4 regions of the Staphylococcus nepalensis genome follow, and region 2 is predicted to be linked to each of the others. Evidence: riboswitches for the same ligand, from Rfam matches in the RefSeq annotation. Region 2 holds a riboswitch; each other region holds the start of a gene.
What was found. Region 2 has a riboswitch for S-adenosylmethionine ahead of BJG89_RS02050 (MetQ/NlpA family ABC transporter substrate-binding protein). Riboswitches for the same ligand answer to the same signal wherever they lie in the genome.
Positions count from the first base shown of each region.

Region 1 (8,009 bases), 470 kb from region 2:
CTAATTCGTCATTATAACCGTCGTTCGCAATACTATCAGCAGTTTGTATTAATTTACGTTTTGTTGCGTGTTTAAAAACGATATCTGTATAGTATTGAACGTTTCGTGTTGTTGGTACATTACTAGATAATTCTGCTAGATATTGTGGGCCACCCGCTTCATTTAGTCGCCCTTCGTACGACAACTGATCCATAATTGTAACCACGTCAATATCTTTATTATCTTCGTTGAGGTTCATCATGGCTCTAAAGATGTGTTGATGTGCGCCTCTATAAAAGGACTCAGGAAGTAAAACTTCCTGAGTTCTGTTTATCAGTTCCGGATCTATGATAATGGCACCTAAGACAGATTGTTCAGCCTCATTACTGTGGGGCATTTGATTTTGTTCATACATTCCATCCATTATGATTACACCTCATATCTCAATCCGTTTTTATTGTTCAACTGTGTGTACACGAATTGTACCTTCTACTTCTTTATCTAATTTAACTGGCACATTTGTGTAACCTAACGCATGGATACCATTTGGTAAATCCATTTTACGTTTATCTAATTTAATATCGTGTTGTTGTTGTAAAGCTTGAGCGATTTGTTTTGTGCTTACAGAGCCAAATAATTTTCCACCTTCACCTGTTTTAGCAGATACTTCAACTTCAATATTACTTAATGTTTCTTTTAATTTTTTAGCATCTTCAATTTCTTGTTGACGCTCAGCTTCAGCAGCTTCGTGTTGTTTTTCTAATTGTTTTAAATTACCTGGCGTCGCTTCAACTGCATAGTTTTTCTTCAATAAGAAATTATTTGCATAGCCTACAGGTACGTCTTTAACTTCGCCTTTTTTACCTTTGCCTTTAACATCTTGTGTAAATATTACTTTCATGTATTTTCACTCCTACTCATTTGTTCTGTTATTGCTTGTTGTAATTGTTCTATTGCTTCTTCGACAGTTACATCTTTTAATTGGGTCGCTGCGTTAGTCAGGTGACCACCGCCGCCGAGTGCTTCCATTGTCAGTTGAACATTAACTGCACCAAGCGAACGGGCAGACATACCGACTAGGTTATCTTCTCTTCTAGCAATTACATAAGAAGCCTCTACGCCATCTAAACTTAACAGTTCATCAGCAGCTTGTGCAACTGTGACAGGATGGTAGATTTTTTCATCTGAACCGTGCGCAATGGCTACACCGTGATCTTGTAACTTCACTGTTTGAATTAATTCTGTACGATTAATATACGTATCTAAGTCGTCTTTCAAGAAATGCTGCGTCAAGATTGTATCAGCACCATGTGCCCGTAAATAACTTGCCGCATCAAATGTTCTTGAGCCTGTACGTAATGTGAAATTACGTGTATCTACGATAATACCTGCAAACATAATCGTCGATTCTAAACGTGTTAATCTTTGTTCTGTCGGTTGATATTCTAGTAATTCTGTCACTAGCTCTGCGGTAGAACTTGCATATGGTTCCATATAGACGAGTAATGGGCTAGAAATAAAGCTTTCGCCACGTCTGTGATGATCAATCACAACTTTACGATTTGCTTTATTTAAAATATTTTCATCAATGACCATTTCTGGTTTATGTGTGTCTACAACCACTAAAGTTGTCTTAGATGTCATAATATCCCATGCTTCATCTGATGTTATGAAACGATCTTTGAGTTCTGGTTTTTCATCTACAGCATCCATTACACGGCGTAATGTCGGATCAATATCCGAATCATTTAACACAATGTAAGCATCTAGATTATTCATCATAGCGAAGCGTGATACACCAATCGCTGCGCCTATAGCATCTAAATCTGGGCGTGTATGTCCCATAATAATGACTTTATCGCCTTCCATTAAAATATCTTTTAATGCGTGGGAGATAACACGTGCTCTGACACGAGTACGTTTTTCCATTGGGTCAGTCTTACCGCCATAGAAACGCACATTCCCATTCATATTCTTAATCGCAACTTGGTCACCACCACGCCCTAGCGCTAAATCGAGTCCAGATTGTGACAATTCTCCTAAGTCGATTAAATTCTCAGAACCTTCACCTACGCCAATACTTAACGTCAATTGTGCACGGTAACCCACGCTTTTTTCGCGTAATTGACTTAGTATACTAAAGTTAGACGCTTCAACTTCATCTAAAATATGTTGATTTAAATAAGCGACAAATTGATCAGAACTATACCGTTTGAAATAGATATTATATTCTGTCGCCCATCTACTTATCACACGCGTAACCATTGAGTTAATCTCTGATCGTTGTGTGTCATTCATATTTTGAGTGATTTCATCGTAGTTATCTAAAAATAGTGTGGCAATGATTGGTTTAGATGCTTCGTATAATGCTTGTGTGTGTACTTCTTCTGTTATATCGAAGAAATAAAGTACGTGTTCTTTTTCTGAATATCTTACACGGTAGTGATATTCATTTTCTTGAATTTCAACTTCTTGTGTCTTTTCTAATTGCTTTAAGATGTTAGGATATACTTCGTTGACTGGATCAGAAATAACATTTCGATCCAAACGCTCTGACATAAATTGGTTCATCCACTCTATGTTTTCATTTTCATCTAAGATAATCATACCAATCGGTAGCTTTTTAATAGCAGTGTTGCTACTTGCTGAAATTATTCCGCTTAGACTATCTACATAGCTATCCAGTTTTTGTAAAGCTTGTCTTACCATCAGTGCTGTCCCTATAATAATCACAAGTAAAACAACGGTGGCTATACCTGCAATCAATTGATTAAAAATAAACCAAACGACTACAAGCGCTATCGCTGTCAATACCATGATTATAAATGGTAAAATCAACGCTTTTTTAGTGGATTGACGGTTCATTCTTCCACCTCAAATCATTTTTTAATGATACGTTTTAAATTGATGCATAAATCTACAAAACCCAGGAGACTTACAATATGTGTTAATGGTGTTAAAATTGTCCCCACCACCATTAGAATGATAGTAAGTGCTGGCGGCATTGATTTTGCCTTTCCGAAAAAGTGAATCACACTTAACCCCTGAATATACATACATAATGATAACACAGTTTGAAAGTTTAATACGATAGTTTGAAATGCGCTTGGCTCGGTTGAAAACATAACACATATTAATACAATAATATATATCCATAATACAGAACGCTTCATTTGCCAAGCGTATAATGGTTTGAATATGGGTGTAGCGATTTTGAATTTACGCAAGATTGGAAAAGTAATAATTAAATTGATTAATATTAATAGAAAAACGCCAATAATAATATAACTTGGTAATTGAACTGATGATTGGCGGAATGTTTCTTCAAACATTTGTTTATAATCTGCGCTTACAGAAGCGCTAGCAATCACACTATACATCTGGTCTTTAAATGGTTTAATTAATGATGTAGCGTTTGGTATTTTTTTTAATGCTTGTAACATCATAAATGCAATTAACGCAATAATACTAATATACGTTGTTGTTATATAAAGTATACGTTCTTTAGATGTACGTTCTTTTAATAATTGACCCACTACAAAACTCACTACAAGCAAGAGGATCATAATGCTTAACACGAATATATTACCCAGCAATGTTGTTAACACAACTGTAACCACCGCTGTCAAAGCAAATGATTCTACAGATTTATGCCATAAAATAATACCTGGAATTGTTGCAAATAAGCCTAACAGCAACCCAAGTGGTGGTAATATATGTAAAGCTAAAGCCACTATAATTAACGTAATCACACTAAGTATAGTGGCTTTAGTATCTATTTTAGAAAACAAGTTCGCCACTCCTATACTAATTTTGTCTATGTTTATTATTTTAACCTCTTTAAAACTTTTATACAATTATTGACAATCCTTTTTAATAGAAGTTCCATTCAAACTATAAAATTCAAAAATAGACTAATACTTCAAAATGTACTTTTACGCATTAATTTGACCAAAATGCCTCATTTATTTCTGATGTTATGCTATAAAAATAAGACGTCCTGGTAAGGCAATCACTTCACTCTTTTAATCAACTAGAAAGCCATCTTCCAGACGTCTTATTTTTCCACGTACATCGTAACCATATATTTATTTTCTTTTGAATTTGGATACTTTTAAGAAATGATATAAATTGGGCGCCCAATCATTAAAATTAAGTAAAAAGCCATCATGTCCTACATTGTCCGGTACAAAGAAGTGTTTATGGTATTTAAAGCGAGCACCAGTCGCATATACCAAATCATCTGGATATAATAAATCATCTGTAAATCCCATCGTCATGACTTTAGTATCAAGACGTCCAAATACTTCATCTACATCTTTGCGATCTCTATCTATATCATGGCTATCTAAGACATCCAGTAGTGTTAAATAGCTCAATGGGTCAAAGTTTTTCTTGAATTTGTTACCTTGGTGTTTTTGATAATTCACAACTTGGTCCGGCGTAAAGCGTCTATCATAACTCTTAGACGAACGATAAGTTAAAAAGCCAAGTTGTCTTGCTATACTCATACCCTCGCTGTGATCTAATTGAATTGCTTGTCTAGCAATTTCATTAAATGCACGACTATATGAAGATGTTTTGTCTGTAGCAGCTAAAATAACTGCCTTATCGACCTCAAATTTATGGTTGTATAATAATTCTAATGCTTGCATGCCACCTAAAGAGCCTCCAATTAAAATATTAATTCGATCAAACCCTAACGTTTTAATACCTAATTCAATTGCATGTACAATATCTCGTAAAGTTAAATGTTTAGGAAAGTCTGCATCTGTAAGTGCCGAACTAGAACCATATGGGCTCCCAATGACATTGAATGTTAAAAATTGATAGTCATGAATAGGCATATAACCACCATCTATAATGCCTCTCCACCACCCTGGATTATCATCCGTGCCATACGTCAAATGATTACCTGTTAATGCGTGGCATACCAGCACTAATGGTTGCCCTTGATACCCAACATGCTCATAACGTAATTTCAAATTTAAAATCGTTTCACCTGATTCTGTTGTAAATGGCCCTAATTCCAATGTATCAACTGTATAATTTGTCATCATTTACCTCCTACCTAGTAAAAAAACTTCTCACCTATTTATAATAAGTAAGAAGTTAAAATACTTATTATTCGACGAGTCGTTGGTATTAGCACCGTGCTTTAAAAGCCGGTTGCTGAAGCTTCATCGGGCCAAGTCCCTCTGCTTCTCGAAATAAGATTTAGTTTTAATTGTTAAAAAAAAACGACGTATATAAAAGTGATTTACTTCATCAATGACGCACGCGTACTTCAAATTTCATAATTTTCTAATTATTGTCATTCTAACGGATTTTGGGATGTACTTCAATCATATATTTAAAATACCCATCTTAAAATAGCCATGAGCAAGATGCCGCCAACAATTGTCATCGTTAGACTTCGTGTAATGACTGCGATAATAATTGTTGGCACCATAGTAACTAAAAAAGGGATATTAATACTATAGATCATTGTTCCTTCATGTTGCTCTAACACACCATCTATAATTAATGCCGTAAACAGTGTGATTGGAATAAAGGATAACCATTTTACGATTGTTTCCGATAATCTAATTTTAGTTATTAATATAAAGGGTATGATGCGTGTTAACCAAGTAATCACACCGCATAACACGATGATTAATAACATGTGTAGGGTCGTTGTCATTTATCAATCACCACCCCTAAAGCAGCAGTAAAGATGGATGCTAATATAATGGCTACATATGAAGGCATGAAAAAGCTTAAAACAAACATTAGTATAATCACGCAAACGATTAATACTAGATAAGTCCTAATTTGTGATTGTTTAATAGTATCAAACTGCGATACAGCCAAAAATATAAACATCGCGGTAATCGCAAAGTCCAAACCAAAAGCATCGGGGTTAGTTATGTATTTACCAAAGACAGCGCCAACGATACTTGCAAATGTCCAAAATAGGTATGCTGTGATATTTAAACCATGTAGCCAGCGATCATTAATTTTTTCTCCTTTTAAATGTGGCGTGATAGCAACACCGAATGTTTCATCAGTAATGAGTGTAGACATCCCGATACGATTCCAAAAACCATAATCTTTATAACTTGGTGCAAGTGTCATACTTAATAAAAACATCCTTGAATTAACAATAAACGTAGTTAATGCAATTGCAGAAATGGGTGTCCCAGCAATGACTAACGCACATATAATAAATTGTGCAGCACCTGCGTAAACGAGTAAACATAACAAAATAATCTCGAGTAAATTAAAACCCGAAGCTACTGCTACAATACCAAATGAAAGTCCAACACCTGCATAACCTAACAATGTAGGCACACATTCTTTGACACCTTGCCTAAAAGTTAAATGTGTTTCCATAACGCCACCTCCTAAAGTTTTTGTAATAAGAAAATAATATGACTATTTTAATACGACTCGTAAAATATATTCAATGCTTTTAGACATCTGCTTGTCTTACGTTAGACTAACCGAAGTGTTAAAATGCTGTTTTTATAATAGTTTTAATTTCAGAATTTTTAAATCATTATTTTAGACGTCCCTCTTATAGTTAAGTAAAATGCTGTTTTTCTGTATTATTATCTATGATTAACCATTTAAATTGATCCCTCCCTACCCTTTCTCCAAATTAAAAAAGCAGGAATAGTAATCTCGCAAAGATTACAATCCTGCTTTTTTAAAGCTAGATGATGCTAAGCTCATTTTAAACATTCACGTAGTTTATCATGATATTTAAACTTTAATTCATCTTTCTATTTAACTGGGCGTATAACTGTTTTACCGCCCATATAAGGCACTAATGCATCTGGAATTGTTACTGATCCATCTTCATTTTGATAGTTTTCTACAATTGCAGCAAATGTACGACCTACTGCTAAGCCACTGCCATTGAGCGTATGCACTAATTCCGGTTTTGCTGTTTTATCACGTTTAAAACGAATGTTAGAACGACGCGCTTGGAAATCAGTAATATTTGAACAAGAACTGATTTCTTTGTATTCGTTATAACTTGGTAACCAAACTTCTAAGTCATATGTTTTACTTGAACCAAAACCGATATCTCCTGTACATAAAATAACTCTACGATAAGGTAATCCTAACTCCTCTAAAATTGATTCTGCATGTTGTGTCATTTCTTCTAATGCGTTCCAAGAGTCTTCTGGTTTTTCAAAGCGCACCATTTCTACTTTATCGAATTGATGTAATCGAATTAAGCCTCTTGTATCTCTACCTGCAGAACCCGCTTCACTACGATAACAAGCTGATTGGGCAGTGAATTTAGCAGGCAACACATCTGGCTCAATAATTTCATTACGATAATAATTCGTTAATGGCACCTCTGCAGTTGGAATTGTATAAAGTCCTTCTTTTTCAATTTTGAATAAATCTTCTTCGAATTTTGGCAATTGTCCTGTACCATACATAGAATCGGCGTTCACTAATTGCGGCACCATCATTTCAGTGTAACCGTGCTGTGTCGTATGTTTCGTTACCATATAGTTCATCAATGCTCTTTCTAATTGAGCACCTTCCCCAGTTAAGAAGACAAATCTAGCGCCAGAAACTTTTGCGCCTCGTTCGAAATTAGCCATTTGTAATGATTCAACTAAATCCCAATGTGCTTTTTCTTCAAAGTCAAATGCTCTTGGCGTACCCCAACGTTTTAATTCTACATTCTCTTCATCAGAATCGCCTTCAGGCACATCATCATGAATGATATTTGGGATACGTGATAATAAATCTTCTAATTCTTTATCTACTTTATTTAAATCTGCATCTAATTGTTTGATATCATCGCCTAATTTACGCATTTCTACAATAACGTCATCTGCATTTTCTTTATTACGTTTTTTCTCAGCGATTTCGCCACTCACTTTATTACGTTTCGCTTTCATTTCCTCAGCACTGCGAATAAGTTCACGACGCTTATCATCAAGTGCTAATACATCATCCACTACTTTTGCGTCCATACCACGTTTTGAAACTTTGTCTTTTAGTAACGTTGGTTCGTTACG
Region 1 is NZ_CP017466.1:13,002-21,010, reverse strand. Features, by position in the region: gene dnaB (replicative DNA helicase) at 1-403, opposite strand, end outside; gene rplI (50S ribosomal protein L9) at 434-880, opposite strand; gene BJG89_RS00070 (DHH family phosphoesterase) at 877-2,844, opposite strand; gene BJG89_RS00065 (DUF2232 domain-containing protein) at 2,859-3,785, opposite strand; gene metX (homoserine O-acetyltransferase MetX) at 4,068-5,036, opposite strand; SAM riboswitch class I at 5,098-5,196, opposite strand; gene BJG89_RS00055 (AzlD domain-containing protein) at 5,333-5,662, opposite strand; gene BJG89_RS00050 (AzlC family ABC transporter permease) at 5,659-6,354, opposite strand; gene serS (serine--tRNA ligase) at 6,747-8,009, opposite strand, start outside.
Region 1: linked by a shared signal. The riboswitch ahead of metX (homoserine O-acetyltransferase MetX) and the one ahead of BJG89_RS02050 (MetQ/NlpA family ABC transporter substrate-binding protein) in region 2 are both predicted to bind S-adenosylmethionine.

Region 2 (8,009 bases):
CCATATAAATCCTTGAGGGTTTTTGAATATCAGCACATGAGACTTCATAACTTCTTTTGGATTACCATGTGGGATGCTGATGCCATTACCAATATATGTAGAAGAAAATTGTTCGCGTTCTATTGCGCTCTGCATATAAGTTTCAGTAATCGCATATTGTTGCGTTAAAAATTCCTGAGCCTTTTCAAAAACATGTGAGGCAGCAACTTCACTTGTAATCGTCTGAACATCAAATTGAATATCAAATATTTCACTTTGCTTTAATACAGGATTTCGCTTGTGATTTATAAACGTTTTAATTTCGTTGACGTCACCATCAGAAAGTAACGGAGACACTTCAATTACTTTTAGTGTGTCTGGTAAATTCGTAGTATCTATTGGATGCGTTGTGATAAGTGCATCTATATTTGAAAAATCGTATGTTGCTAGTAACTCCAATCTTAAAGTATCAATAATTTTAATATGATCATCCAGGTTTGCAATCTTCGCTTCTAACAAACTAGATATACCTAATCCGTAATAACATGTAATTACAATATTAATTTCCTCTCTATTATTCCGATCAATAGAGGATTGAAAATGTAAAGCTAAAAAAGCAATTTCATCTTCGACCAAGCTTAATTTTGAATCTTTTTCAAGGTGATAGACTGTTTCATACAAAGCATTAAAAACAAATGGATAATATTTCTTTATTTCGTCCGTTAGTGGGTTGTTGATATATACATTTTTAACAATACGCAAGTAAGTTCTGCTGAAATGTGCATAAACATTTTCTCTTAATATGTCATCGTTTGTAAAGTTAATACCGATATGCTGCTCCATTTGATAAATCATACGATCAATATAACTTTCAACAAAAATGGTTTCTAAACCTAAATCATATTTATTAAAATAATAGCTAATAAAAAATGAAAACAATTGGGCAGTTTCATTAGATAAACGATAGGCTAATTTATAATTGATATCTTTGATACATTGTTCAGCTATTTCTTGCGCCTCTTCATTTACAACCCACGATGTTTCACTTGCCCTTTCTCTTTTTATAATAATAATCAAATGAATGAGCAATTGCTCAATGCGTAAATCAGAAGTCTGAATATCATGTTGCTTTAAAGTTGCTTTAATAATATGGAATATTGTTTTAATATGTGCTTGTGGCATTTCATTAAATATAAGTGCTTCGACTGTTTTATTTTTCGTAGATAACTGATTCAAATGTAATATCGCATTTCTGACATCCATTTCGTTACCGATTATTGTAATACCTTTTTTCTTTTTAATATCTACTTCTATTCCAAATGAACGACACCATGCTTGTATTCTGTTCACATAATCATGAGCTTCTTTTTTGGTAATTGTAAATTCTGTTTCTATTTGTTCAATTGTAATAGGTTTTTGATACATCAATAGCTCATACCCAAGTTTCAATAATATCTCATTTTCCTGAGTCAAAAATGTCTGAATCAACGTTTCTAATGTTTCCTCGCTATAACGATTATAATTGATTTTATATCCTTTTCCTTTAACGCTTGTAATCAAACTATTGATAATTTCACTATTGATGTATTGTATATCGTTTCTCACAGTTCTATTAGAAACATTTAAATAACTTGCAATCTCATCCCCACTTAGATAATAATTTTTGTTACTCATAAACAACTGTATAAGTTTTGTATGTCTTTTTAACATATATACACCACACTTTTCTTTTACTACCTACGTCTTCTGTAGTGATTATCCCTTATAATATCAAGTCAATTGTAGTCATAACTTATCATTTAAGCAAGATATCTTGATATAATTTGGTTTTTAATGATGTATATAAAGACGGGAATATAACATTAAATTTAACGTTATATTCCCGCCCTATAAAAACATATCTTGTTATCGTACGAAACAAGACATTTTTTAAACTATGCTTTCTTTCTACGTACTATAATTACGTCTTCAAAAATTATTCACTTGCTTTAGCAATGGTTTGTTGAATGTATTGATGTGCTTCAGTTAGTTGTTCAAGTTCTACATCACTCAACTGAACTTCAAAACGTTGCTGAATACCATCACGAGTTACTAAAGTGGGTAAACTAAAGGCGCTTTCTGCCAATCCATATTCATTACTAATTGAAGTTAATGGCATAATTGTTTTTTGGTTTAAATATATGGATTGAATAACATAATTGACTACTTTAGCAATCGCCGCATTCGTCCATCCTTTTTGATAAAAAACATCCATAGATACCTTATCAATAATTTCAATGATTTTCTCTTTATCAATGGGCGGTATACCAGCCAATTTTTCAAACTCATGTAGTTCCATGCCATGCACCCTTACTTTACTCCATACTGGTACTGCGTGTACACCATGTTCGCCAATTACAAAAGCTTCAATATTTTTAGGGTCTACTTGATAATATTTTGATATTAACGTTTTAAAACGTGACGTTTCTAAAGCTGTTCCTGTCCCGATTATCTTATGTGTTGGATAATCTACTTGATTGCTTAAATAAGTCATTGTATCTACTGGGTTAGAAACTAAAATAATAATCGCGTCTTGTGTTACTTGACTAATTTGTTCCATGACTGCTTTTATCATTTTACGGTTTCCTTGCGCCAAAGCAACACGGTCACCTACTTCAGGATCAGTCGGTACACTTGATGTGACTACAATAAATGCCGCGTCAGCTAATGTTTCATATCCTCCGGTATGTATGTCAATATGATTGGAATTAGGTAAACCTTGTATATGTTCGTGGTCCAACGCTTCTCCACTCGCTCTTTGTTCATTTGTATCAATTAATACAATTTCTGAAAAAATATTTAAACTCTGCACATCTGTTAAAACTTGACTTCCAACTCTACCAAGTCCAATGATGCCTAATTTTGTCATATATCCTTGCCCCCTATGTCTTTATATCATATATTAATTATCTCACTCTTTGGTTATTTTTCATACGAAACCACATCTTGGTTATACTCTTTTTCAATAAATTGCTTCATATCGTCAGACTGTAAAATTTTCAATAATGTTTGATATTCCTCATCATCTTTATGACCTTTTTGAACTGCAATAATATTTGCAAATGGAGATGATTTCCCTTCAATTGCGATGGCATCTTTATGCGGTGTTAAACCGTTATCAATAGCATAATTCGAGTTCATAATAACAGCTGCGCCTTCTTTGCTCTTATATGTTTTAGGTAAAAATTCTGCGCCTTGCTTATTATTAAATTTAAGGTTCTTTTTATTCTCTACAATATCATCGAATTTAGCGTCTTCAATGTTGACGCCTTTTTTAATTTTAATTAATCCTTTATCTACGAAAAAAGATAAGAAACGCCCTTCTTCTGCCGGATTATTCGAAACATAAATCGTAGACCCATTAGGAATATCTTTGATATCTTTATACTTTTTACTATAAACTCCCATTGGCGTCGTAAATACTTTTCCCACTTCTTCTATATTATAATTGTGATCATTTCTCTCCGCTTTTAAATAAGGGACGTGTTGGAAAAAGTTCGCATCTACGTCGCCTTTATCTAAAAGTTTATTAGGTACTTTATAATCATTAACCACTTTAATTTCCAAATCATAACCTTCTTTTTTCATTTCATCTTTAGCATGTTTTAATACTTCTCCATGCGGTGCTGGTGATGTGGCGATTGTAACTTTTTTATTTTCTTTACCATTGGATGAACTACACGCTACGAGTATTATTGTAAAAAACACTAATATAGCTAAGCTGATTAACTTTTTCATAACATCTCTCCTTAATATGTTTTAAAACAAAATGAACTCATATGTAAAAAAATACTTCCTCTTAAATAAGAGAAAGTATCCACCTTCTCTCATCTCCGAAAGTAAACATTACTTCCTGTGAATTAGCACCATTTCATTAAACGATGGTTGCTGGGTTTCATCGGGCACGTCCCTCCACCACTCTTGATAAGAGTCAAAACTATGTATTTGAGTTGTATTAATCCTAGCATTATACTCATATTTAGTCAATGAAATTTTAGAAAATTCTAATTATTAACCATTTTAAATAAATGGATAGAAATTGTTCCATGTGAAACGGATATATCTACATGATTAGTAATAAATAAATCCATTCAAATTATGTAAAATAATGCTAACTAGTAGGATTTTGGCGATTTTTCATTAAATATAAACAAACCTGTGACCATCATAATTTATATGATCATTTTAAATATGAGCTATTGATTGATGTTTAATAATAAATCACTTCGCAATCTTGTATGCGTAACTTTAAAGGAATAGTGGTATATAAATAGCAATATTTATTCATTAGAAAAACAAGGAGTGTTTAAGATGCGTATTTTAATCTTGGGAGCAGGCGGCATAGGAGGATACTTTGGTGGTCGTTTAGTAGAAAGCGGTAAAAATGTCACTTTCTTAGTAAGACCGAAACGAAAATCCTATTTAGAAAGAAATGGTTTAGTGATTCATAGTGACAATGGAGATTATAGCTTTAATCCACAGTTGATGACTAAAGAAGCAGAAACGGAACCCTTTGATGTTATCCTGTTGTCTTCAAAATCGTATCATCTTGACCAAGCGATTGAGGACTTAAAACCATTTGTACACGAACAAACTGTGATTATCCCATTACTTAATGGTGTCGCACATATTCCAAAGTTACAATCTATTTTTGGAAAAAATAAAATTATGGGCGGGTATTGCATCATTGAAACTGCCTTAAATACAACTGGTGAAGTCGTACAAACAAGCGATTTTGACAAACTTTTCTTTGGAGAATTGGATGGTACAGTTAGTGATAGAGCTAAACTAATAGAGCAATCTTTTTCCGGTTCCAAATCCGACTTTATGTTAAGTTCTGATATTAACCGTGGTATATGGCAAAAATATTTAATGATCACTGTTTTATCTAGCGTCACAACAATGATGCATGCACCAATCGGTCCTATACGCGACAGTAAAGGTGGCGTGGATTTCGTCCGATCTTTATATGAAGAAGTTGCATCTATTATACGAACTCATAAAGCACCACTGGATGACAATATCGTTGAAAAATATATGAAGGGGTTAACTCAGTTATCTTACCATTTCAAAACTTCTATGCAACGCGACATGGAAAAAGGATTGAATATCGAAGCTGACCATTTACAAGGTTATTTATTAAATCTAGCGAAACAGTATCAACTAAATGCGCCACTACTATATGCTTCATATCAAAACCACAAGGTATATAAAGAAATGATTCAATAATAAATACAAAATGGAGAGACTTGTAAATGGCATTCAATATGCAATCACACCCTTTGGATAACGCAACATACTTAAACCAACAAGAACAAATCGCTCAACCCAACACTGGTACGTAGAACTCTTGCAAAATGAACAAACAGTTATATCAAGTACTGCCGTGACTGCACTCAAAAGGAACACTTGGTCTTCTACAGAATTAGCAATGCCAGAAGCGCCTCCATTCAAAGAAGTTCCCAAATTACCAATGATAGATGTACCGCCATGGGTACAAAATTATGATATTAGAATCATTAAAGGTGCGCCTCGTGCCTTTACAAACGACAGCGTTACAGATTCTGTTACATTGCAATGGATAGAAGACATGCCAAAGAGAAAATTAGATTACCTATCACTCACATCCATTTGCGATGCTTTTTTCCCTAGAATATACGTCCGTCGCGAACCTTTCGTTCCGATTGGGACAGTATCATTAACAATCTATTTTCACATAGATGCATCAACTTTAGGTAAAGAGAGAGCGCAACCTGTGCTAGGACACACCCGTGCAATTAATTTTAATGAGGGTTTCTACGATCAAACCGGTGAAATTTGGAGTTCTAATGGGGTATTATTAGCTACAACAACTCAGCTTGTTTATTATAAAGCATGAATGTAAATTGGCATTAAAAAGGACGCGTCTACGAAATCATTTTAGAAAAATATGGTTTCTGACTCGTCCCTTGTTTTATTTATGATTGCTGTTCGTTTGCTTCTTTTTGATTTGTACGTTTTTGTAACATGATTGATACAGCTGCAACAATAATAATTAAGATAATGATGCCGATAATCCCTAAGTATTTAGCGATGTTTCCTAATACAACACCTACTACTAAGAAGTCTGTATCAGAGAATGTCGTAGCAGCGCCACCTAATTCACCTAAAAACGGTAGGAATAAAAGTGGCAAGAAAGTAATTAAAAGACCATTTAATGCTGAACCAGCAACTGCGCCTTTTATGCCTCCTCTTGCGTTACCAAATACACCGGCCGTAGCGCCTAAGAAAAAGTGTGCTACTACACCTGGTAAGATAACCACGCCACCGAATAAGAATAATATAAACATGCCAATAACGCCTACAATAAAGCTTACAAAAAAGCCTATTAACACAGCGTTTTGTGCATAAGGAAAGACAATCGGGCAGTCTAATGCTGGCTTGGTGTTAGGAACTAATTTTTCAGAGATGCCTTTAAATGCAGGTACAATTTCTGCAAGAATTAAGCGAACCCCAGTTAAGATAATAAACACACCTGCTGCAAAAGTAACACCTTGGATAAGTGAAAATACAATAAAGTTCTGTCCGTCGCTAATTTCTGCATGTACATAACTTGGTGTAGCAAATAACGCTGCTACAAAATAAAGTAATGTCATTGTTAACGAAATACTAATCGTACTTTCTCTTAAGAAACTCAATCCTTTCGGAAAATTGATATCTTCCGTAGATTTAGACTTTCCTTTAAATAACTTTCCTATTTCGCCCGCAGCCCAGTAACTCATCGTACCGAAATGCCCTAACGCGACTTGGTTATTGCCAGTAATTTTTTTCATTGTCGGTTGTGCTAACGCAGGTAATAATGCCATTATCAAACCTAAAATCACTGCACCAATAATCACAGTCAATGTACCTGTTATATGACCAACTGACAATAATATTGCTAAAAATGCAGCCATATAAAATGTATGATGGCCTGTTAAAAATATATATTTCAAATTTGTAATACGTGCAATAATAATATTTACAATCATACCAAAGACCATAATTAATGCTGCAGTCGTGCCATATTGTTCTAAAGCAATTGAAATGATAGCTTCATTATTCGGTACAACGCCTTGTACACCAAATGCATGTTGGAAAATTTTACCAAATGGTTCTAACGATTGTGTCACCACATTGGCACCTGCACTCAAGACTAAAAATCCTAAAATCGTTTTTATTGTACCTGAAGTAATATCAGTGGCTGATTTTTTTTGGACAATCAATCCAATAAAAGCGATTAAGGCTACTAATATCGCTGGTTGGCTTAACACATCAACGATAAAATCAAGTATTGGCTTCATCGTATTACCTCCTTACTGAATATTAAAGTACGTTTAGATCAGTTAATTTTTCATCTAATTTTTGTTGTAGTTCTTCTTTGTCTAATATGTTATCTAGTACAATCACGTCGCCTAGTTTTTGTGTATTTTCTTCTAAATCTCTACCGCATATAAATAAATCTGCCATATCTGGACTGGCGCTCATAACATCGCTATGTTCTACTTTAATATCTGATGGCGCATTTAAATTTTTCAATGCCTCTTGCGCATTCATCTCTACCATAAAACTACTTCCTAAACCGTGACCACACACTACTAAAATTTTCATTTTCATCATTCTCCTTTAAATATATTTATAATTTCAACCGGCGTTTGTGCTTTTAACAATACCGAAACGGTCTCTTGATCGCCTAAAGTCGTTGCTAAATGCCTTAGTATTTCTAAATGCCCTTCATTATCTACAGCGCTTAAAACAAAAATTAACGAAGCGTAATGCCCTTCTTCTGAAAAGTTAATATGCTGATTTAATTTCAACAAACTTAAACCTATCTTTTTTACATTGTCATTAGGTCGTGCATGTGCGATAGCTATTTCAGGTGCAATGACAATATATGGCCCTAGCTTTTCTACGCTATGAACCATTTCGTCAATATAATCTTGTTTAAAATAATCTTGCTCTTGTAAAGGACG
Region 2 is NZ_CP017466.1:481,082-489,090, reverse strand. Features, by position in the region: gene BJG89_RS02060 (BglG family transcription antiterminator) at 1-1,689, opposite strand, end outside; gene BJG89_RS02055 (lactate/malate family dehydrogenase) at 1,955-2,887, opposite strand; gene BJG89_RS02050 (MetQ/NlpA family ABC transporter substrate-binding protein) at 2,941-3,756, opposite strand; SAM riboswitch class I at 3,843-3,949, opposite strand; gene panE (2-dehydropantoate 2-reductase) at 4,330-5,247, shown strand; gene BJG89_RS02040 (acyl-CoA thioesterase) at 5,369-5,896, shown strand; gene BJG89_RS02035 (PTS ascorbate transporter subunit IIC) at 5,976-7,340, opposite strand; gene BJG89_RS02030 (PTS sugar transporter subunit IIB) at 7,363-7,647, opposite strand; gene BJG89_RS02025 (PTS sugar transporter subunit IIA) at 7,653-8,009, opposite strand, start outside.

Region 3 (8,009 bases), 350 kb from region 2:
TTGGACCTGTAATATTATGTATTAAGCTAAATACGGCCCCTGGCACCGCAGATAATGGGCTAAAATGTACCGTTGCAAGAGAAACCGCAAGACCAGAATTTTGCATACCTACTTCTATCGATACAGCTTTTTTATCTGGACGATCTAATTTCATAATTTTTGCCAATGTATAACCAAGCGTATAACCAACGATATTATGCAAGATAACAACAGCAAATATAAGCAAACCAGTTTCTAATATTTGCGTTTTACTCCCGCCAACCACTGATGCGAGTATTAATGAAATAGCTACCACTGATACAATTGGTAAAGCTGTCGCAGTTTTATCCGCGAATTTTTTAAATATTTTTTGAAGTATAAAGCCAATAATAATAGGTATTAAAATAACTTGAACAACTGACCAAAACATACTTAAAAATGAAACCTGTAGCCATTCATGCGCAAATAAATATATTAAAGCTGGCGTCAAAAATGGCGCTAACAATGTAGAAACACTCGTGATAGCCACTGATAGAGCAACATTCGCATTTGCCAAATAACTCATCACATTACTAGATGTTCCACCAGGACAACATCCGACTAAAATGACACCTATAGCTACTTCTGGTGGCAAATGAAATAATTTAGCAATTAAAAATGCAGTTAAAGGCATAATTGTATATTGAAGTACAACGCCTATAATCACTGAACGTGGTGCTTGGAATACGATTTTGAAATCTTTAGGGTCTATCGTTAACCCCATGCCTAACATTACAATTCCTAATAAATAAGGTACCCAACTACTTAAAGTAGCAAGTTGCATTGGGAATATAAACCCAATAATCGCTGCAATGAGCATCCATACCAAGAATGTGTTCGTTGCAAACTTACTCACTTTTGATAACATCTAGAAACACTTCCCTTTATGTATTAATAAAGAAAAATGTACCATACTTTAAAATCCTAAACAACAGAATTTTCAAAATATTCGCAATCTGATTATATAAAAATATAAAGAAAATGAACACTTCGTTCTAAAGACCTAGTGTCTTCTTCGAAAAAGAGTGGTACAATTTAATAGAATTTAAAACATGTATAATTTTTAAGGACAATAATATATTAGGTTTAATACGCACTTGTCACTTTACATAGATACGGAGGTATAATATGTTTTTAGATAAAACTGAAACGTTTGTGTTGAACATCAGTGGTTTGAATAAACGTGCCATTCGCAAAAATTTAATTAGACTTTGCAAGCAAATTCACTTTTGTGAATCATTTAAGTTTGCTATTTTCAAAAAAAATAATTTGTTTGCTTTAGAAGTTAATTTATCAAAGCAACAATTACCTTATTTAGTAAGTTTTCTCAGTTTCCATAATTATTTAATCTATCAAATACTAGAAAGTAATCACTCACATGAACTCATCGATCTAGATCATTTGTTATTATCATCTAAACGTTTTGAACTTGCTGTTGACGGCCTTCATGACGCATTCATTAAAGATAAAGTTATCGATATCATGAATTTAATCAATCAAAAAGAAACTATCGTTTATACCTTCAATCGTAATACCATCAATGTTTCTTGTTCACCTACCGTTTTCGCTAAATTAATCCATGCTATCGCTACACACAATATTGACATCTATAGTGCAACATACCAACCGCGGTTGATGCATAAAACTAGAATTTCTTAGAAGTAATTTAAACTTAATAATATAATATGCTAAACTACGACAGAAATCATACTCAAAGTAATTTATAAAGAGGCAGGATAGAAATCTCTAAAAAACAGTTTTTTATCCTACCTCTTTTTTTTATTCATTGATTTTCCTCAAACACCAACTTTTCAAATGCTTCTCTAATTTGTGGTACAGACATACCTACAACAACTTGCACATTTTTACCGCTTTTTACTAATCCGTGTGCCATTTGCTTATAAGTAAAGTATTCACTATCTTCAACTTTCTCTACGTCTTTTACCGTTAATCTCAGCCGCGTTGTACAATTTGTAACATCTTTAATGTTTTCTTTACCACCCAATCCTTCTAGATAATAGATAGCTTTCCCTTCGAACTCATTGCCTGTCTCTTTATTTTTAACATCATTTGTATCTCCTTTTTTACTTCTATAATCATTTTTACTATATAATTTCATATCCTTTTCTTCCTTTTTACGTCCTGGAAGTGGAATATCAAATTTTAATATTAAAAATCTAAACAAGAGGAAATAAATTGCAGTAAATCCTAGCCCGATAGCAACTTGAATCACATAAGTTAACCAATAGTTTTGCGCTAAAGGTATCCAGTTCGTTGCAAAGAAATCTAATAATCCGCCACCAAAATTTCCTACTAAACCAAACCCATACATTAATGTATCCATTGTGGCTGATAATAACGCATGTAATACAAATAAATACGGTGCAATAAATAAAAATGTAAATTCTAGTGGTTCAGTAATACCTACAACGGTAGCAGTTAATGTTGCTGGAATAAGTAATGCTGCGATTTTCTTTCTGTTTTCTTTCGGCGTAGTTGCATACATTGCTAAAGCGATACCTACTGAACCAAAGACTTTCCCATTACCTTGTAACATAAATCCATATGGGAATAATTCTTTTAAAGGTGTTTTGCTTTTAGCAAATGCATTCACATGTTCAAACCATTCTGCTTTTAAACCATGGTTTACAACTACTGGCCCCACTTCAATCGGAGCATAAATAAAATGATGTAAACCAGTGGGTATCAACACTCTTTCAAGGAAATGATACAACCAAACACCTATATAGCCAGACCCAATAATAAATCCTTGTAGAGAAGAGATGCCGCTTTGAACTGTCGGCCAAACGATACAAGTAATTAAAGCTACAGGTAACATTACAAAAAATGAAATTGTTACTACAAACGTTAAGCCTTGGAACACACCTAACATTTCAGGCAATTTTCTACTATAAAATCTATTATGTATCCATGTCACAATACTAGAAATAATAATACCACCTAAGATATTTGTATCTAAGGTTTCTATTCCTGCAATGGCTTTTAATCCTGTTACATTTTCTACACCCTTTTCTAAATTAGCTCCGAAAGTATGCGGCCATTGTGTAAGTATGGCGTTGATAAATGTGTTAAACATTAAATAGCCCATTAAAGCTGCTAATGCAGCATGCCCTGGTGCTTTTTTAGCTAAAGATAAAGGTAATCCCACCACAAACACTACTTCCATATGATTAAATATTGTCCAACCACCAGATTCAATGACAGACCATATTTTGAACCATGTTGTTCCATCTTCTGCTATATTCCCCATAATAGAAGGATTTTTAAACAATGTTGCTAATCCAAGCACAATACCAAAGAATGCGAACATTAAAACAGGTACAATCATGGCGCTCCCGAATCTCTTTATTGCGTTCATGAAGAAACCCTCCTTTTTTAACTCTTTTATGCGTAACTAATCAATATTACAGATTGTTCTAAAATCGTTAGCATCAATTTATATCTTATATTAAAGTAAACGCTTACATTAAAACAATGGTTTGACGCTATTACGAACCATTTTGTACAATAAGATTATATTTTCACGACCTGAAAATTTTTTCAGAAAGCCTGAGGTGACTATTTTGCTTTTAGATGAACGTATTAATAATAACTTTAGTAAATTAAATGAAAATGACTTACAAATCGCTCATTTTATCAATACGCATATACCAGAGTGCAAATCAATGAAAATTCAAGAGCTAGCTACCTTCACCCATGCGTCAAACGCAAGTATCCATCGTTTCACTCGCAAGTTAGGGTTTGATGGATACAGTGACTTTAAATCTTACTTGAAATTCGAAACAGAACAAGTACATCAATTGTCCTCTGATTCGATGGATGCTTTCAAACAAGAAATAGAAAATACATTCACTTATTTAGAACGCGTCGACTATAATCTTGTTACTGATAAAATATACGAAGCAGAAACAATATATTTATATGGGACGGGTTTAGCCCAGATGAATGTAGCGAAAGAAGCACAAAGGATTTTATTAACGATACATAAAAATATTATTGTATTACATGATGTACATGAATTTAAAATGGTTTTAAATAAAGCTTCAGATAGCGATTTGTTCTTTATTATTTCGTTATCCGGAGAATCGATACAATTAACTGATATAACCAATTTACTACAACTACGCCAAAAATATTTTATTTCTATAACAACACTAAAAGATAACACGTTAGCCCAAAAAGCAAATTATAATATTTATGTATCTAGTAATACGTTTTACTTAACAGATGGAATCGACTATTCTAGTTTTATTAGTTACCATATCTTTTTCGAGACACTTTTACGTAAATTTAACGAACGTAAAGAGAAGAAACACCTTAATACTTAAAATGAAATTATAAAAAAAGACTTACAGCCGTTCCCTCAAAATGCCTGCAAGTCTTTTTATTTATACGTTTTTATTAATTAAATTGTAATGGCTACATACTTAAGCTTCTTCTTCATGTTCTTCTAAAGTAGTTTGGAGCTTATCAAATAGCATTTCAAAACCATGCGCAGTGGAATCATGGTATTCCTTTTTCTTTTGTTTGTACTCTAAAGATGTTAATCTGCGTTCTCTAGGTATATAAGCAGTATAACTAAATATCATTTGTGTAATACCTGGTTCTCTTTCAAATATCTCAATTTCAATTGTATCTTCAGAGTCACTCAACTCAGGCATGCCAATTGTCATAACAATATATGCATTAGTATCTAATGTAACATAGGAACCTCTTACTACATTTTCTTTACCTTTACGAACATCAACAATTTCATAACTACTATTTTGTTCAGCATTAACGTCTATAGATTTATTAGTTCGTTCTGTTGTCATAAACCATTGCTTTAGAAAACGTTGATCTGTCCACGCTTGATATACTAATTCAGGTTCAACTTTAAAAAGTCGTTCCAACTGAATCTCCACATATTCATTTTCTACATTATATCTACCCACGATTGTTCACCTACTTTCACTCTTCATACTATTCTAACTTATTATACTAGACTTCTAAACAATAATACCAAGAAATCTCACTATACTTTATTTTCACTATAAAACTGACAACTTATATATTTTATCGTTAATAGTCAGTAAACGTCAAAATTTTCACGCTTTTTATGTTTCGTATATGCGTTTCTTAGTATATTATCTCACAACTCATATGCTTATATAAGAAAAAGGGAGGGCCATCAGTCTCTGCTTAAATTTAAACCTGACGCCCCCCATATTATTATTTATTTAATTTTGGTATTCTGAAGAAAATAGCAATCAATCCACAAACACCTAAAATGATAGGATAAATGGCATACGGTGCCAAAGCGATTGGTGAAATGGATGCAACACCGGCTGCAGCTATAACTTGTGGGCTATATGGTAATAACCCTTGAAAACAACTTGCAAATATATCTAAAATACTTGCAGACTTTCTAGAATCAATATCATATTCATCTGCTATATTCTTAGCTAATGGCCCCGCCATTAATATAGAAATAGTGTTATTTGCAGTTGAAATATCAGCAGCACTTACTAATCCTGCAATACCTAATTCTGCACCACGTTTAGATTTTACTCTATTACGCACAAAATTTAATAGCCACGTTATGCCACCATTATGTTGAATCAAGGCTACGAGGCCACCAATGAGTAATGCGATAATAGCGATATCTTCCATGCCAATAATCCCTTTAGATACAGAGCTAAGTAATCCTGACCAACTGAAAGAACCATCAACAAGCCCTATAATTGCAGACAAGACCGTGCCGCCAATCAACACAATAATAACGTTAATTCCTGCAAGTGCTAATATTAATACTAAAATGTATGGAATCACTTTAATAAAGTTATAATCATATGCTTTAGTAGCGTCTATTTGGGCACTATGTGTTAAAAACCAAAGCACAATCATTGTAAATATAGCACCAGGTAATACAATTTTGATATTCACTTTAAATTTGTCGCTCATTTTCGTCTTTTGAGTACGAACAGCAGCAATGGTTGTATCAGAAATCATAGATAAATTATCGCCGAACATCGCACCACCGACTACTGTAGCCATAGTTAATGCAGCAGATACATCTGTCGCTTGACTCAAACCAAAACCAACCGGTGCAATTGCTGCCACAGTACCAACAGAAGTGCCCATCGATAAAGAAACAAACATACATATAATAAATAAACCTACTATAATTAAATTTTCAGGAATAAACGACAGACCTAAATTAACAGTAGACGTAACACCACCCATATCTTCTGTCGTCTGAGAAAATGCACCTGCAAGCAAGAATATTAACATCATTAAAATAATGTTTGAGTGTCCTGCGCCTTTGGTAAATACATCTACCTTTTTTTGAAAAGTTTCTTTTCTATTCATTAATAAACCGATAATTGAAGCTACTACTATAGCTACATTTAAAGGCATAATTGAAAAGTCACCTGTAATAAGTCCTACACCTAAAAATATCCCAACAAATATAATTAAAGGTACAAGCGCCCATGCGTTCCCTTTTTTTGTCTCCGTCATACAAAACCAACTTTCTTTAGTAATTACTATGATAATAAATCTCATATTATTCTTTAATATATACCTACAATAAAAAAACTCTTTTCTTATAGAAGAAAAGAGTAAGTCATTACATCTTCATCTTATCTTCTAGCACATATTAGGCTACTGGAATTGGCACACGCGTCATCATGTTGCCGAAGTTTCAAAGGGCCAGTCCCTCCACTTCTCTTGATAAGTTATTTTATTCATTGTATTACAGTACACTATTAATAATACTTCGTCAATTGTATACTTTCAACATTAAAATAATATGTTTATTAGTCATTATTCAGTTGGTCTAACGATTGTGAATGTGTCTCCTATAGAAGCATAATCATTACCTGCTAAGCGACAGACTGCGTTTAGTGCTTCACTATCTATTTTACTATCTTCAAAATAGACATCTTCATCAATATGAAACATCACTACTTCACCAATAATTAAATCTGAACCTTCTTCTGTATCTCCTAACGGAATCAGACTTTCAAGCTTACATTCCATACGGATCTTAGATTGTTCAATACCAGGGATAGGTATAAGTTCCGATTCAACAAGTGATAATTCTGTTCTTTCTAATTCATTGTCTTGTCGATTGATTGGTGCTGCTGTACGATTGACTTGTTCTACTGTTGTCTCATCCGTTATATGTACAACAAAGCTTCCCATTTCTTCGATATTCAGTGAGGTATCTTTTCGTTTACCACCGAAACGACCTGTTGAAATCATCACCATTGGCGGGGCGCTACTTACCACATTAAAGAAACTAAACGGCGCCGCATTTAAGTTACCGTCTCGATCTTGTGAAGTAACAAAAGCAATAGGTCTAGGTATAATACTCCCACTCAATAATTTATAATTTTGTTTTTTTGACAAATCACTTGTTTTTAAATGTTTCATAAAATTCGCCTTACCTTTCATAAATAAAAAACGGCTATAACAAAAAGTGTATAGCTCGAGTAAGTATTTTAAAACTTTCTACACTTTGAAATAGCCATCTTGTCATTGAATTAATCTAATTGGGTGCCGCCTGTAACACCATAAACTTGGCCTGTTGTATAACTTGATTCTTCAGCAGCTAAATGGACGTAGACGCCTGATAATTCTACGGGTTGCCCCGCTCTGCCTAACACTTCTTTTTGTCCAAATGTTGGGATTTTTGATTGTGGTTGTCCACCCGAAATTTGAAGCGGTGACCAAAATGGTCCTGGCGCTACACAATTGACACGTATGCCTTTTGCGCCAAGCTCTTCTGATAAACTTTTAGTCAATGAAATAATTGCTGCTTTTGAAGCCGCGTAATCATGTAAAATTGGACTTGGGTTATAACCTTGAACTGATGACGTTGTCGTAATAGTTGCTCCTGACTCAAGGTAATCTATCGCCTTTTGGACAGTCCAAAATATAGGGTAAACATTCGTCTCAAACGTATCAGTAAAGGAAGCTGTATC
Region 3 is NZ_CP017466.1:833,172-841,180, reverse strand. Features, by position in the region: gene BJG89_RS03655 (bile acid:sodium symporter family protein) at 1-886, opposite strand, end outside; gene BJG89_RS03650 (hypothetical protein) at 1,147-1,677, shown strand; gene BJG89_RS03645 (alpha-glucoside-specific PTS transporter subunit IIBC) at 1,802-3,397, opposite strand; gene BJG89_RS03640 (MurR/RpiR family transcriptional regulator) at 3,603-4,367, shown strand; gene BJG89_RS03635 (SRPBCC family protein) at 4,467-4,973, opposite strand; gene BJG89_RS03630 (Na+/H+ antiporter NhaC family protein) at 5,251-6,540, opposite strand; SAM riboswitch class I at 6,660-6,760, opposite strand; gene BJG89_RS03625 (flavin reductase family protein) at 6,847-7,458, opposite strand; gene BJG89_RS03620 (SDR family oxidoreductase) at 7,569-8,009, opposite strand, start outside.
Region 3: linked by a shared signal. The riboswitch ahead of BJG89_RS03630 (Na+/H+ antiporter NhaC family protein) and the one ahead of BJG89_RS02050 (MetQ/NlpA family ABC transporter substrate-binding protein) in region 2 are both predicted to bind S-adenosylmethionine.

Region 4 (8,009 bases), 760 kb from region 2:
AGTGTGTTGAGCCATGTTATAATCTTTATACATAAGGCACCTCGTTAATTTAGTTTAGTTGTGTTTATTAAATTATACGTAAGGGCCTTATTTTTTTAAAGTATTTTAATGTAAAATTACATATAAATGTGAGGTATTTTGGCGAGACTCTTGAGGGAATAGGACAAGCTGAAGACTACAGGCTGAAGCTGTCCCCTAAGAAAGCGAGCCAACAATACGAAGTATTGAATCAAAAGAAGCACTCAGATGAATTGAATTAAATCATCTGAGTACTATTTTTCTGGGATTTATGTCCCAGGGACTTTTAAATATGACACGATAGCGAGAAGCATACTGATATAACGTTTATTTAAATCCGCCATTTTCAGCTAAATCTGAAACTTCATCGCCGAATTTTTCAAAGTTATGTTTAAATCTATCAATTAAATCTTGTGCTTGTTCTCTATAAGCTTCTGGCTTACTCCATGCATTAATAGGATTAAGTAGCGTTTGTGGCACATCTTTAATTTCAACTGGTATATTTAAGCCAAACATATCATCTTTGATGTATTCCGAGTCTCTCAATTGGCCAGTGATAGCTTGTTCAACCATTTGTCTTGTGTAATTTAAACTAATACGACGTCCTGTCCCGTATTTACCACCAGTCCAACCAGTGTTGACCAAGTAAACGTCCACATCGTGTTTATCTATCAGATTACCAAGTAAATCAGCATATACTTTTGCGTGTAATGGTAAGAAAGGTGAACCAAAACAAGTTGAGAATGATGGTTCAGGTTCTGTTACACCGCGTTCAGTCCCTGCTAATTTAGCTGTAAAACCGCTTAAAAAATGATACATTGCTTGATCTTTATTTAATTTAGAAATAGGTGGTAAAACACCAAAAGCATCAGCAGTTAAGAAAATAATGGTATTAGGATGCGCTGCTTTAGAAGGTGTAACAATATTTTCTATGTGATTGATTGGATAAGCGGCTCTGGTATTTTCTGTGTAGTAGTTATCATCAAAGTCGATATCACCGTCTTCGTCTACAACCACATTTTCTAAAATAGTCCCGTATTTAATTGCGTCATAAATTTGTGGTTCTTTTTTATAAGAAAGATTAATAGCTTTGGCGTAACAACCACCTTCGATATTGAATATGCCATTTTCATTCCAACCATGTTCATCATCACCGATTAACTTTCGGTTGGCATCTGCAGAAAGTGTTGTTTTACCTGTACCTGATAAGCCGAAAAATAGCGCCACATCACCTTTTTCACCGACATTAGCTGAGCAGTGCATACTCATGATATCATCTTTTGGCAATAAGTAGTTCATAACTGAGAAAATACCCTTTTTCATTTCACCAGCATATTCAGTACCACCAATTAAAATAAGTTTGTGCTTAAAAGAAGTAATAATAAATGTTTCGGAATTTGTACCGTCTTGAGTTGGGTCTGCTTTGAAATGGGGCGCTGAAACAATAGTGAAATCTGATTTGATTTCTTCTGCTTCTTCTTTTGAATCTGGACGAATAAACATATTTTGTGCGAATAAGTTATGCCAAGCGAGTTCATTAACTACTGTTAGTTTGAGTTGTGAATCTTCATCACTACCTGCATAACCATTGAAAACGTACAATTCATCTCTTTCATTTAAGTAATTTAATACTTTTTCATATAAGTTTAAAAATGTCTCTTCGTCAATTGGTTGATTGATATTGCCCCAATCGATATCATCTCTGTAGGATGGTTCATTAACAATGAATTTATCTTTTGGTGAACGTCCAGTGTATTTGCCTGTTTTAGCGTTAATTGCACCTAGTTCAGTTAGTTCGCCTTCATTATTATCAAGAATTTTTTTATACAACTGTGTTGTAGATAGTTGAAATAATGAAGATTGCTTGTCCAAAATACTTTGGATTTTATTTGTGTAAGTGTATGTATCTACTGCCATACTAAATCCCTCCAACGCTATATTAAATGTAAGCCTTTACAATTAAAGAGTATAACACATATGATTTAATAGTCCACACCATTTTAAAAGGAATTTTAATTAATCCTAAATTGACAATGTTACTTAGTTTAGGTACTATAGTGATTAACGGATTCTCTTATCCTGAGTGGCGGAGGGACATGGACCCAATGAAGCCCAGCAACCTCTTCTTATAATGAAGAAAGGTGCCAAACCGTTTGCAGACAAATAGCGTCTGAACGATAAGAGCGAATGGACGTATAAAGGCCTTCTCTCTATTCATAATAGTGACGAAGGCTTTTTTTAATGAGCTCAATAAAAGAGAATTTTCGTAATTTAAAACTAAAGGAGCAAGTTAATTATGACTTATAATAGAAGGTTATTTACTTCAGAATCAGTTACAGAAGGGCACCCAGATAAGATTGCGGATCAAGTATCGGATGCAATTTTAGATGAAATTTTAAAAGATGATCCAAATGCAAGGGTCGCTTGTGAAACAACAGTAACAACAGGTATGGCATTAATTTCCGGGGAGATTTCAACGGCGACATATGTAGATATCCCTAAAGTGGTAAGAGAAACAATTAAAAATATTGGTTATACACGTGCGAAATTCGGTTATGATAGCCAAACAATGGCTATATTAACAGCTATTGACGAACAGTCACCTGATATTGCTCAAGGCGTGGATAATGCCTTAGAGTACCGAGATCATCTTACAGAAGAAGAGATTGAGGCCACAGGTGCAGGAGATCAAGGCTTAATGTTTGGTTACGCAACAAATGAAACTGATACTTATATGCCATTACCTATCTTTTTATCACATCAACTTGCTAAGCGATTATCAGATGTACGTAAAGATGAAATTTTAAAATATTTACGCCCTGATGGTAAAGTCCAAGTTACAGTTGAATATGACGAGCAAGACAAACCGCAACGTATAGATACGATCGTAGTTTCAGCACAACATGCTGAAAATATTACTTTGGAACAAATTCAGACTGATATCAAAGAACATGTTATTTATCCTACTGTCCCTGAAGGTTTAATTGATGAGCATACAAGATTTTATATCAATCCTACAGGGCGATTTGTAATTGGTGGACCACAGGGCGACGTAGGACTTACAGGCAGAAAAATTATCGTAGACACATATGGCGGTTACGCACGTCATGGTGGTGGTTGCTTTAGTGGGAAGGACCCTACAAAAGTAGATCGTTCAGCAACTTATGCTGCACGTTATGTAGCTAAAAATATAGTTGCAGCAGAACTTGCAGAAAAATGTGAAGTTCAACTTGCATATGCAATTGGTGTTGCAGAACCGGTTTCTATTGCGATTGATACTTTTGGAACAGGTAAAGTAAGTGAAGCAGAATTAGTGGAAGCGGTCAGAGCACACTTTGATTTAAGACCAGCGGGTATAATTAAAATGTTAGATTTAAAACATCCAATTTATAAACAAACTGCTGCCTATGGTCATTTTGGGCGTACAGATATACTTCTACCGTGGGAAAAACTAGATAAAGTTAATTTATTAAAAGATAGTGTGCAAGTATAGGTGAAAAGAACCTTGTTTTTTTAAGTTTACTATCGAATGATGAGCTCATATCTATTATAATTAAGTTACTGAACATATAAAGGAGCGTTGTTGTTATGAATTCATTTGGACCGATAGAAATTGGTTTAATCGTGGCAATTATCGTAGCAGTTATTTGTTTAATCCTATTTTTAGTAGCCTTGAAAAGTAAGAAAAAAGCACAGCAAACAATCGAGGAACAATATAAATCTAGAGAACAAAAACTTAGCGATGAACATGGCGAGGAGCTAGAAAAAGAAAGAATTGAGAATAAAAAGCAAGTAACTAAGCAAAAAGAAGAATATGAAGCCACAGTTAATTCTAAAAATCAAGAAATAGATGCTTTAAAATTATTCTCTAAAAATGAAAGTGAATATGTGACGGACATGCGATTAATTGGTATCCGTGAACGTTTAGTAAATGAAAAACGGATCCGTCCAGAAGACATGCATATAATGGCTAATATTTTCTTGCCAAAGAATAATTTTAGTGACGTTCGCCGTATTAGCCATTTAGTACTTACACGAACTGGTTTGTACATTATTGATTCACAATTATTAAAAGGTCATGTATTTAATGGAATTAATGCTACACAATTTAAAGAACAACCGATGATGGAACAAGTATTTGAAACGTTAGATCTTGACAAACAAACGCCGCAAACATTAGCGATGGATCAAAATGAGGATAAAGATACGTTATCATTTGTTAATTACACGAATTATTTAAATGAAGTTGAAAAACTTGCTGGTGATTTACAAACTGAATTGAATTTGAAATTCACTCCAACTTCAATCCTTTATTTTAATCCAAAGGAAGAAGGCGCAGTGACAATTTCAAATTACGCACAAAGTACAAATTCGAAAGTTCTAGTAGGACCAGAACAACTTGATGAGTACTTTAACAAGTTTGTTTTCCACGGCAGAATTCAATATAATGTTGAAGACTTGCAACGTGTTATGGAAGAAATAGAAATGTTTAATTAATAAAGTTATATAAATAAGCATCTGAATTTGAGTTTGAGTTATAAATAGCCATATTCAAAATAGAATGCATCTTCATTTTTGAATGGAGATGCATTTTTACATTTAACGCTACCTGATAACCTATGAGTATACCTCGAACTTTTTTGTTATTAATAAAAATTATAAATTACATTAATATATAGTTGCCGTTACAAATATTTATAAATTACATTTAAAAATATAGGCATTTTAATTTATTAGTTTGCCGATTTTGATTATTATAAAAGTTAGCTTAATAGAAGAGGGGTTTTTAAATTTGGAACATGTAACTTTTTATAATGGCAATGAAATGCCAATTATTGGTTTAGGTACATTTCGTGTAGAAAACAACGACGAGTGTAAAGCAGCAGTTAAACATGCTATTGAAAGTGGTTATAGACATATAGACACAGCTATGGTTTATGAGAACGAAGAAATGGTTGGCCAAGGTATAGCTGAGGGATTGGCTTCAACAGGATTGAATCGAAGTGACTTGTTTATCACATCTAAACTATGGCTTGCGGATTATGGTCGCGTTAACGTAGCAGATGCTTATGAGACTAGTTTAAATAAATTAGGGCTAGATTATTTAGATTTATATTTAATGCATTGGCCTGGTCTTGATGAAGCGTTAATGATTGATACATGGCAGGGTATGGAAGATTTATATAAAAACGATAAAGTTAAAAATATTGGTGTAAGTAATTTTAATACTGAACATCTTGAAGCGTTATTAGCACAAGTTTCGATTAAACCAGTCATCAATCAAATTGAATTCCATCCATACTTAACTCAGTCCCAATTGAGAAGATATTTGGAAGTGCAAAATATACAGGCTGAATCATGGTCTCCCTTAATGAACGCCCAAATTTTAGAAGACGCTACCGTTAAAGCAGTAGCTTCAGAAATTGGTAAAACGCCTGCGCAAGTCATTATAAGATGGAATGTTGAACACGGCGTAGTTGTAATTCCTAAATCTGTAACGCCATCAAGGATAGAAGAAAACTTAAACGTGTTTGATTTTGTATTAACAAAAGGACAAATTGAACGTTTAGACCAATTAAATGAAGATAAAAGAATTGGTCCAGACCCTTTAGAATTTAGCGGGAATTAAAAAATATATATTGGTATAATACTAAAGACCGTAAGCGAATGCTGACTAATAGCAAAGCTTACGGTCTTATTAATAAAAAATTATACTATTATATAACCTAATAAACATGCAATAAAAGCTACTACATATTGTATTAATGAATAGGTAATAAAATTAAGGATATTTTTTTCTGGTGTTAACATCTTAACTAATTCTGAAGAAAGCGTTGAAAAAGTAGTTAGCCCTCCAAGTATACCAACTACTAAAAATGAATCTACCCATGGAATATTGAGTGACATACCCATGATTAAACCAATAATAAAACTACCTAAGATATTTACAAAAGGTGTAGCTACAGGTAAAGTACTATTTATTTTGTTGGCAAACACGTTAGTAAGAAATCCTCGAATGACTGCACCAATACCGCCACCTAACATCACCAAAATAACTTGAGTCATGAGAAACGTGCCCCCAATCTTACGCCAATATAACAAACTAATACACCTAGTATATAGCTAACCAACGCATAGATAATTAGCATTGCGTAAGCTTGCTGGTGTAAAAATCCAATAAGTTCAAATTGGAAGGTAGAGAACGTTGTAAGGGCCCCTAGTAATCCAGTAGTAATACCCTTTTTAAGTTGAGGGTTGTTGTTAAAATATTGTATTGCCATGGTTCCTAGTAATCCCATTAAAAAAGCGCCCAAGATATTTGCGAGGAATGTCCCGGTCGGGAAACCATCAGTGTAGTTTAATATTGAAAAAGTATAGCGGATCAATGCACCAATAGCTCCTCCAACGAAAATATATACATATTGCACTATTATAACTTCCCTTCAAAAAATAAAACTACAAAAGTATTATAACTTTTGTAGTGAATATTAGAAAATAATACCAAAAGTGGAAAGTGAAGCAATAATATGAATCACTAACACAACTAATATGATATATGGTAAAGCTTTACTAGCTGGTCTAATCCAACCCGAATTTTCGTGTAAATGTTTTATGGATTTATCAGAAAATATAATTGAAATAATTAATATAATAGCATTGATAATACTACAAACAAAAATAAGTTTAACCATTGAATTAAAGTGCATATTTAGTAGAGGGTTTCTAGTATTAAAATAAAAACTAATAATAATTAAAATGCATGATAAATAAAAATAAAGTTTTGAGCGTGCCATAATAACCTCCTAGTGCAATTCATTTAGTAATAATATCATATATTAACTTAAATTTAACTAAATTTACAATAAGTAAAATAATTTAATATATAAATCAAGAGTTTGAAAGTTGTCACTATAGGGTTTACAACAACTGTAGCATTAATGTTTATTCTGAAAAATTTTTGATTATAAGCAGATAAATAGAATTTATTAAAAAAAGATGGTATAAATAAACTGTATGGTTATTGACCGTTATAAAAATAATTCTTTATAGAATTATTTATTTTAGTCAGGAGGAATTAGTAATGGCAAAATTAAATGTTGAAGTGTTTGCAGACGGTGCAGATATTGAAGAAATGAAAGCAGCTTATAAAAATAAACAAGTAGATGGTTTTACAACTAATCCAAGTTTAATGGCAAAAGCAGGTGTAACAGACTATAAAGCTTTCGCTGAAGAAGCTGTTCGTGAAATTCCTGATGCTTCTATCTCATTTGAAGTATTTGCTGATGATTTAGAAACTATGGCAAAAGAAGCTGAAATTTTAAAACAATATGGCAGTAACGTATTTGTTAAAATTCCAGTTGTGAACACAAAAGGTGAATCAACTATTTCTCTAATCAAAAAATTATCAGCAGAAAATGTTCGCTTAAACATCACTGCTGTTTACACTTTAGATCAAGTTAAAGAAATTACAGACGCTATAACAGAAGGTGTACCAACTTATGTATCAGTATTTGCTGGTCGTATTGCTGACACTGGCGTTGACCCAATCCCAATGATGAAAGAGGCTGCTGAAATAACGCACAGCAAAGCAGGGGTAAAATTATTATGGGCAAGTTGTCGTGAAGTCATCAATGTGATTCAAGCTGACGAAGTTGGCGCTGATATTATCACATGTCCTGCAGATGTTGTTAAAAAAGTAAACAATAATCTTGGCCGTGACATCAATGAACTATCAGTTGATACAGTTAAAGGATTTGCAAAAGACATCCAATCTTCAGGACTTTCAATTTTATAATAGACAGAACGAAACAGAAATTTATTTTCTAACAGGTTTCGTGATTTTATCTAGCAAGGGTGGCTAAGAAAAATGCCAGAACTGCAGCGCTTTTTAGCCCAGTCATCCATTGTTAACAATGAAGATGAGCCTAGGATATTAATTTATCCTAGGCTCTCATTTTCTATTAAATGGTATAATGCTTATTTTACTCAGC
Region 4 is NZ_CP017466.1:1,241,750-1,249,758, forward strand. Features, by position in the region: gene pckA (phosphoenolpyruvate carboxykinase (ATP)) at 346-1,935, opposite strand; SAM riboswitch class I at 2,090-2,202, shown strand; gene metK (methionine adenosyltransferase) at 2,315-3,511, shown strand; gene BJG89_RS05895 (nuclease-related domain-containing protein) at 3,607-4,515, shown strand; gene BJG89_RS05900 (aldo/keto reductase) at 4,811-5,647, shown strand; gene BJG89_RS05905 (fluoride efflux transporter FluC) at 5,728-6,084, opposite strand; gene crcB (fluoride efflux transporter CrcB) at 6,081-6,446, opposite strand; gene BJG89_RS05915 (hypothetical protein) at 6,507-6,812, opposite strand; gene BJG89_RS05920 (transaldolase) at 7,100-7,813, shown strand; gene BJG89_RS14780 (hypothetical protein) at 7,886-8,009, shown strand, end outside.
Region 4: linked by a shared signal. The riboswitch ahead of metK (methionine adenosyltransferase) and the one ahead of BJG89_RS02050 (MetQ/NlpA family ABC transporter substrate-binding protein) in region 2 are both predicted to bind S-adenosylmethionine.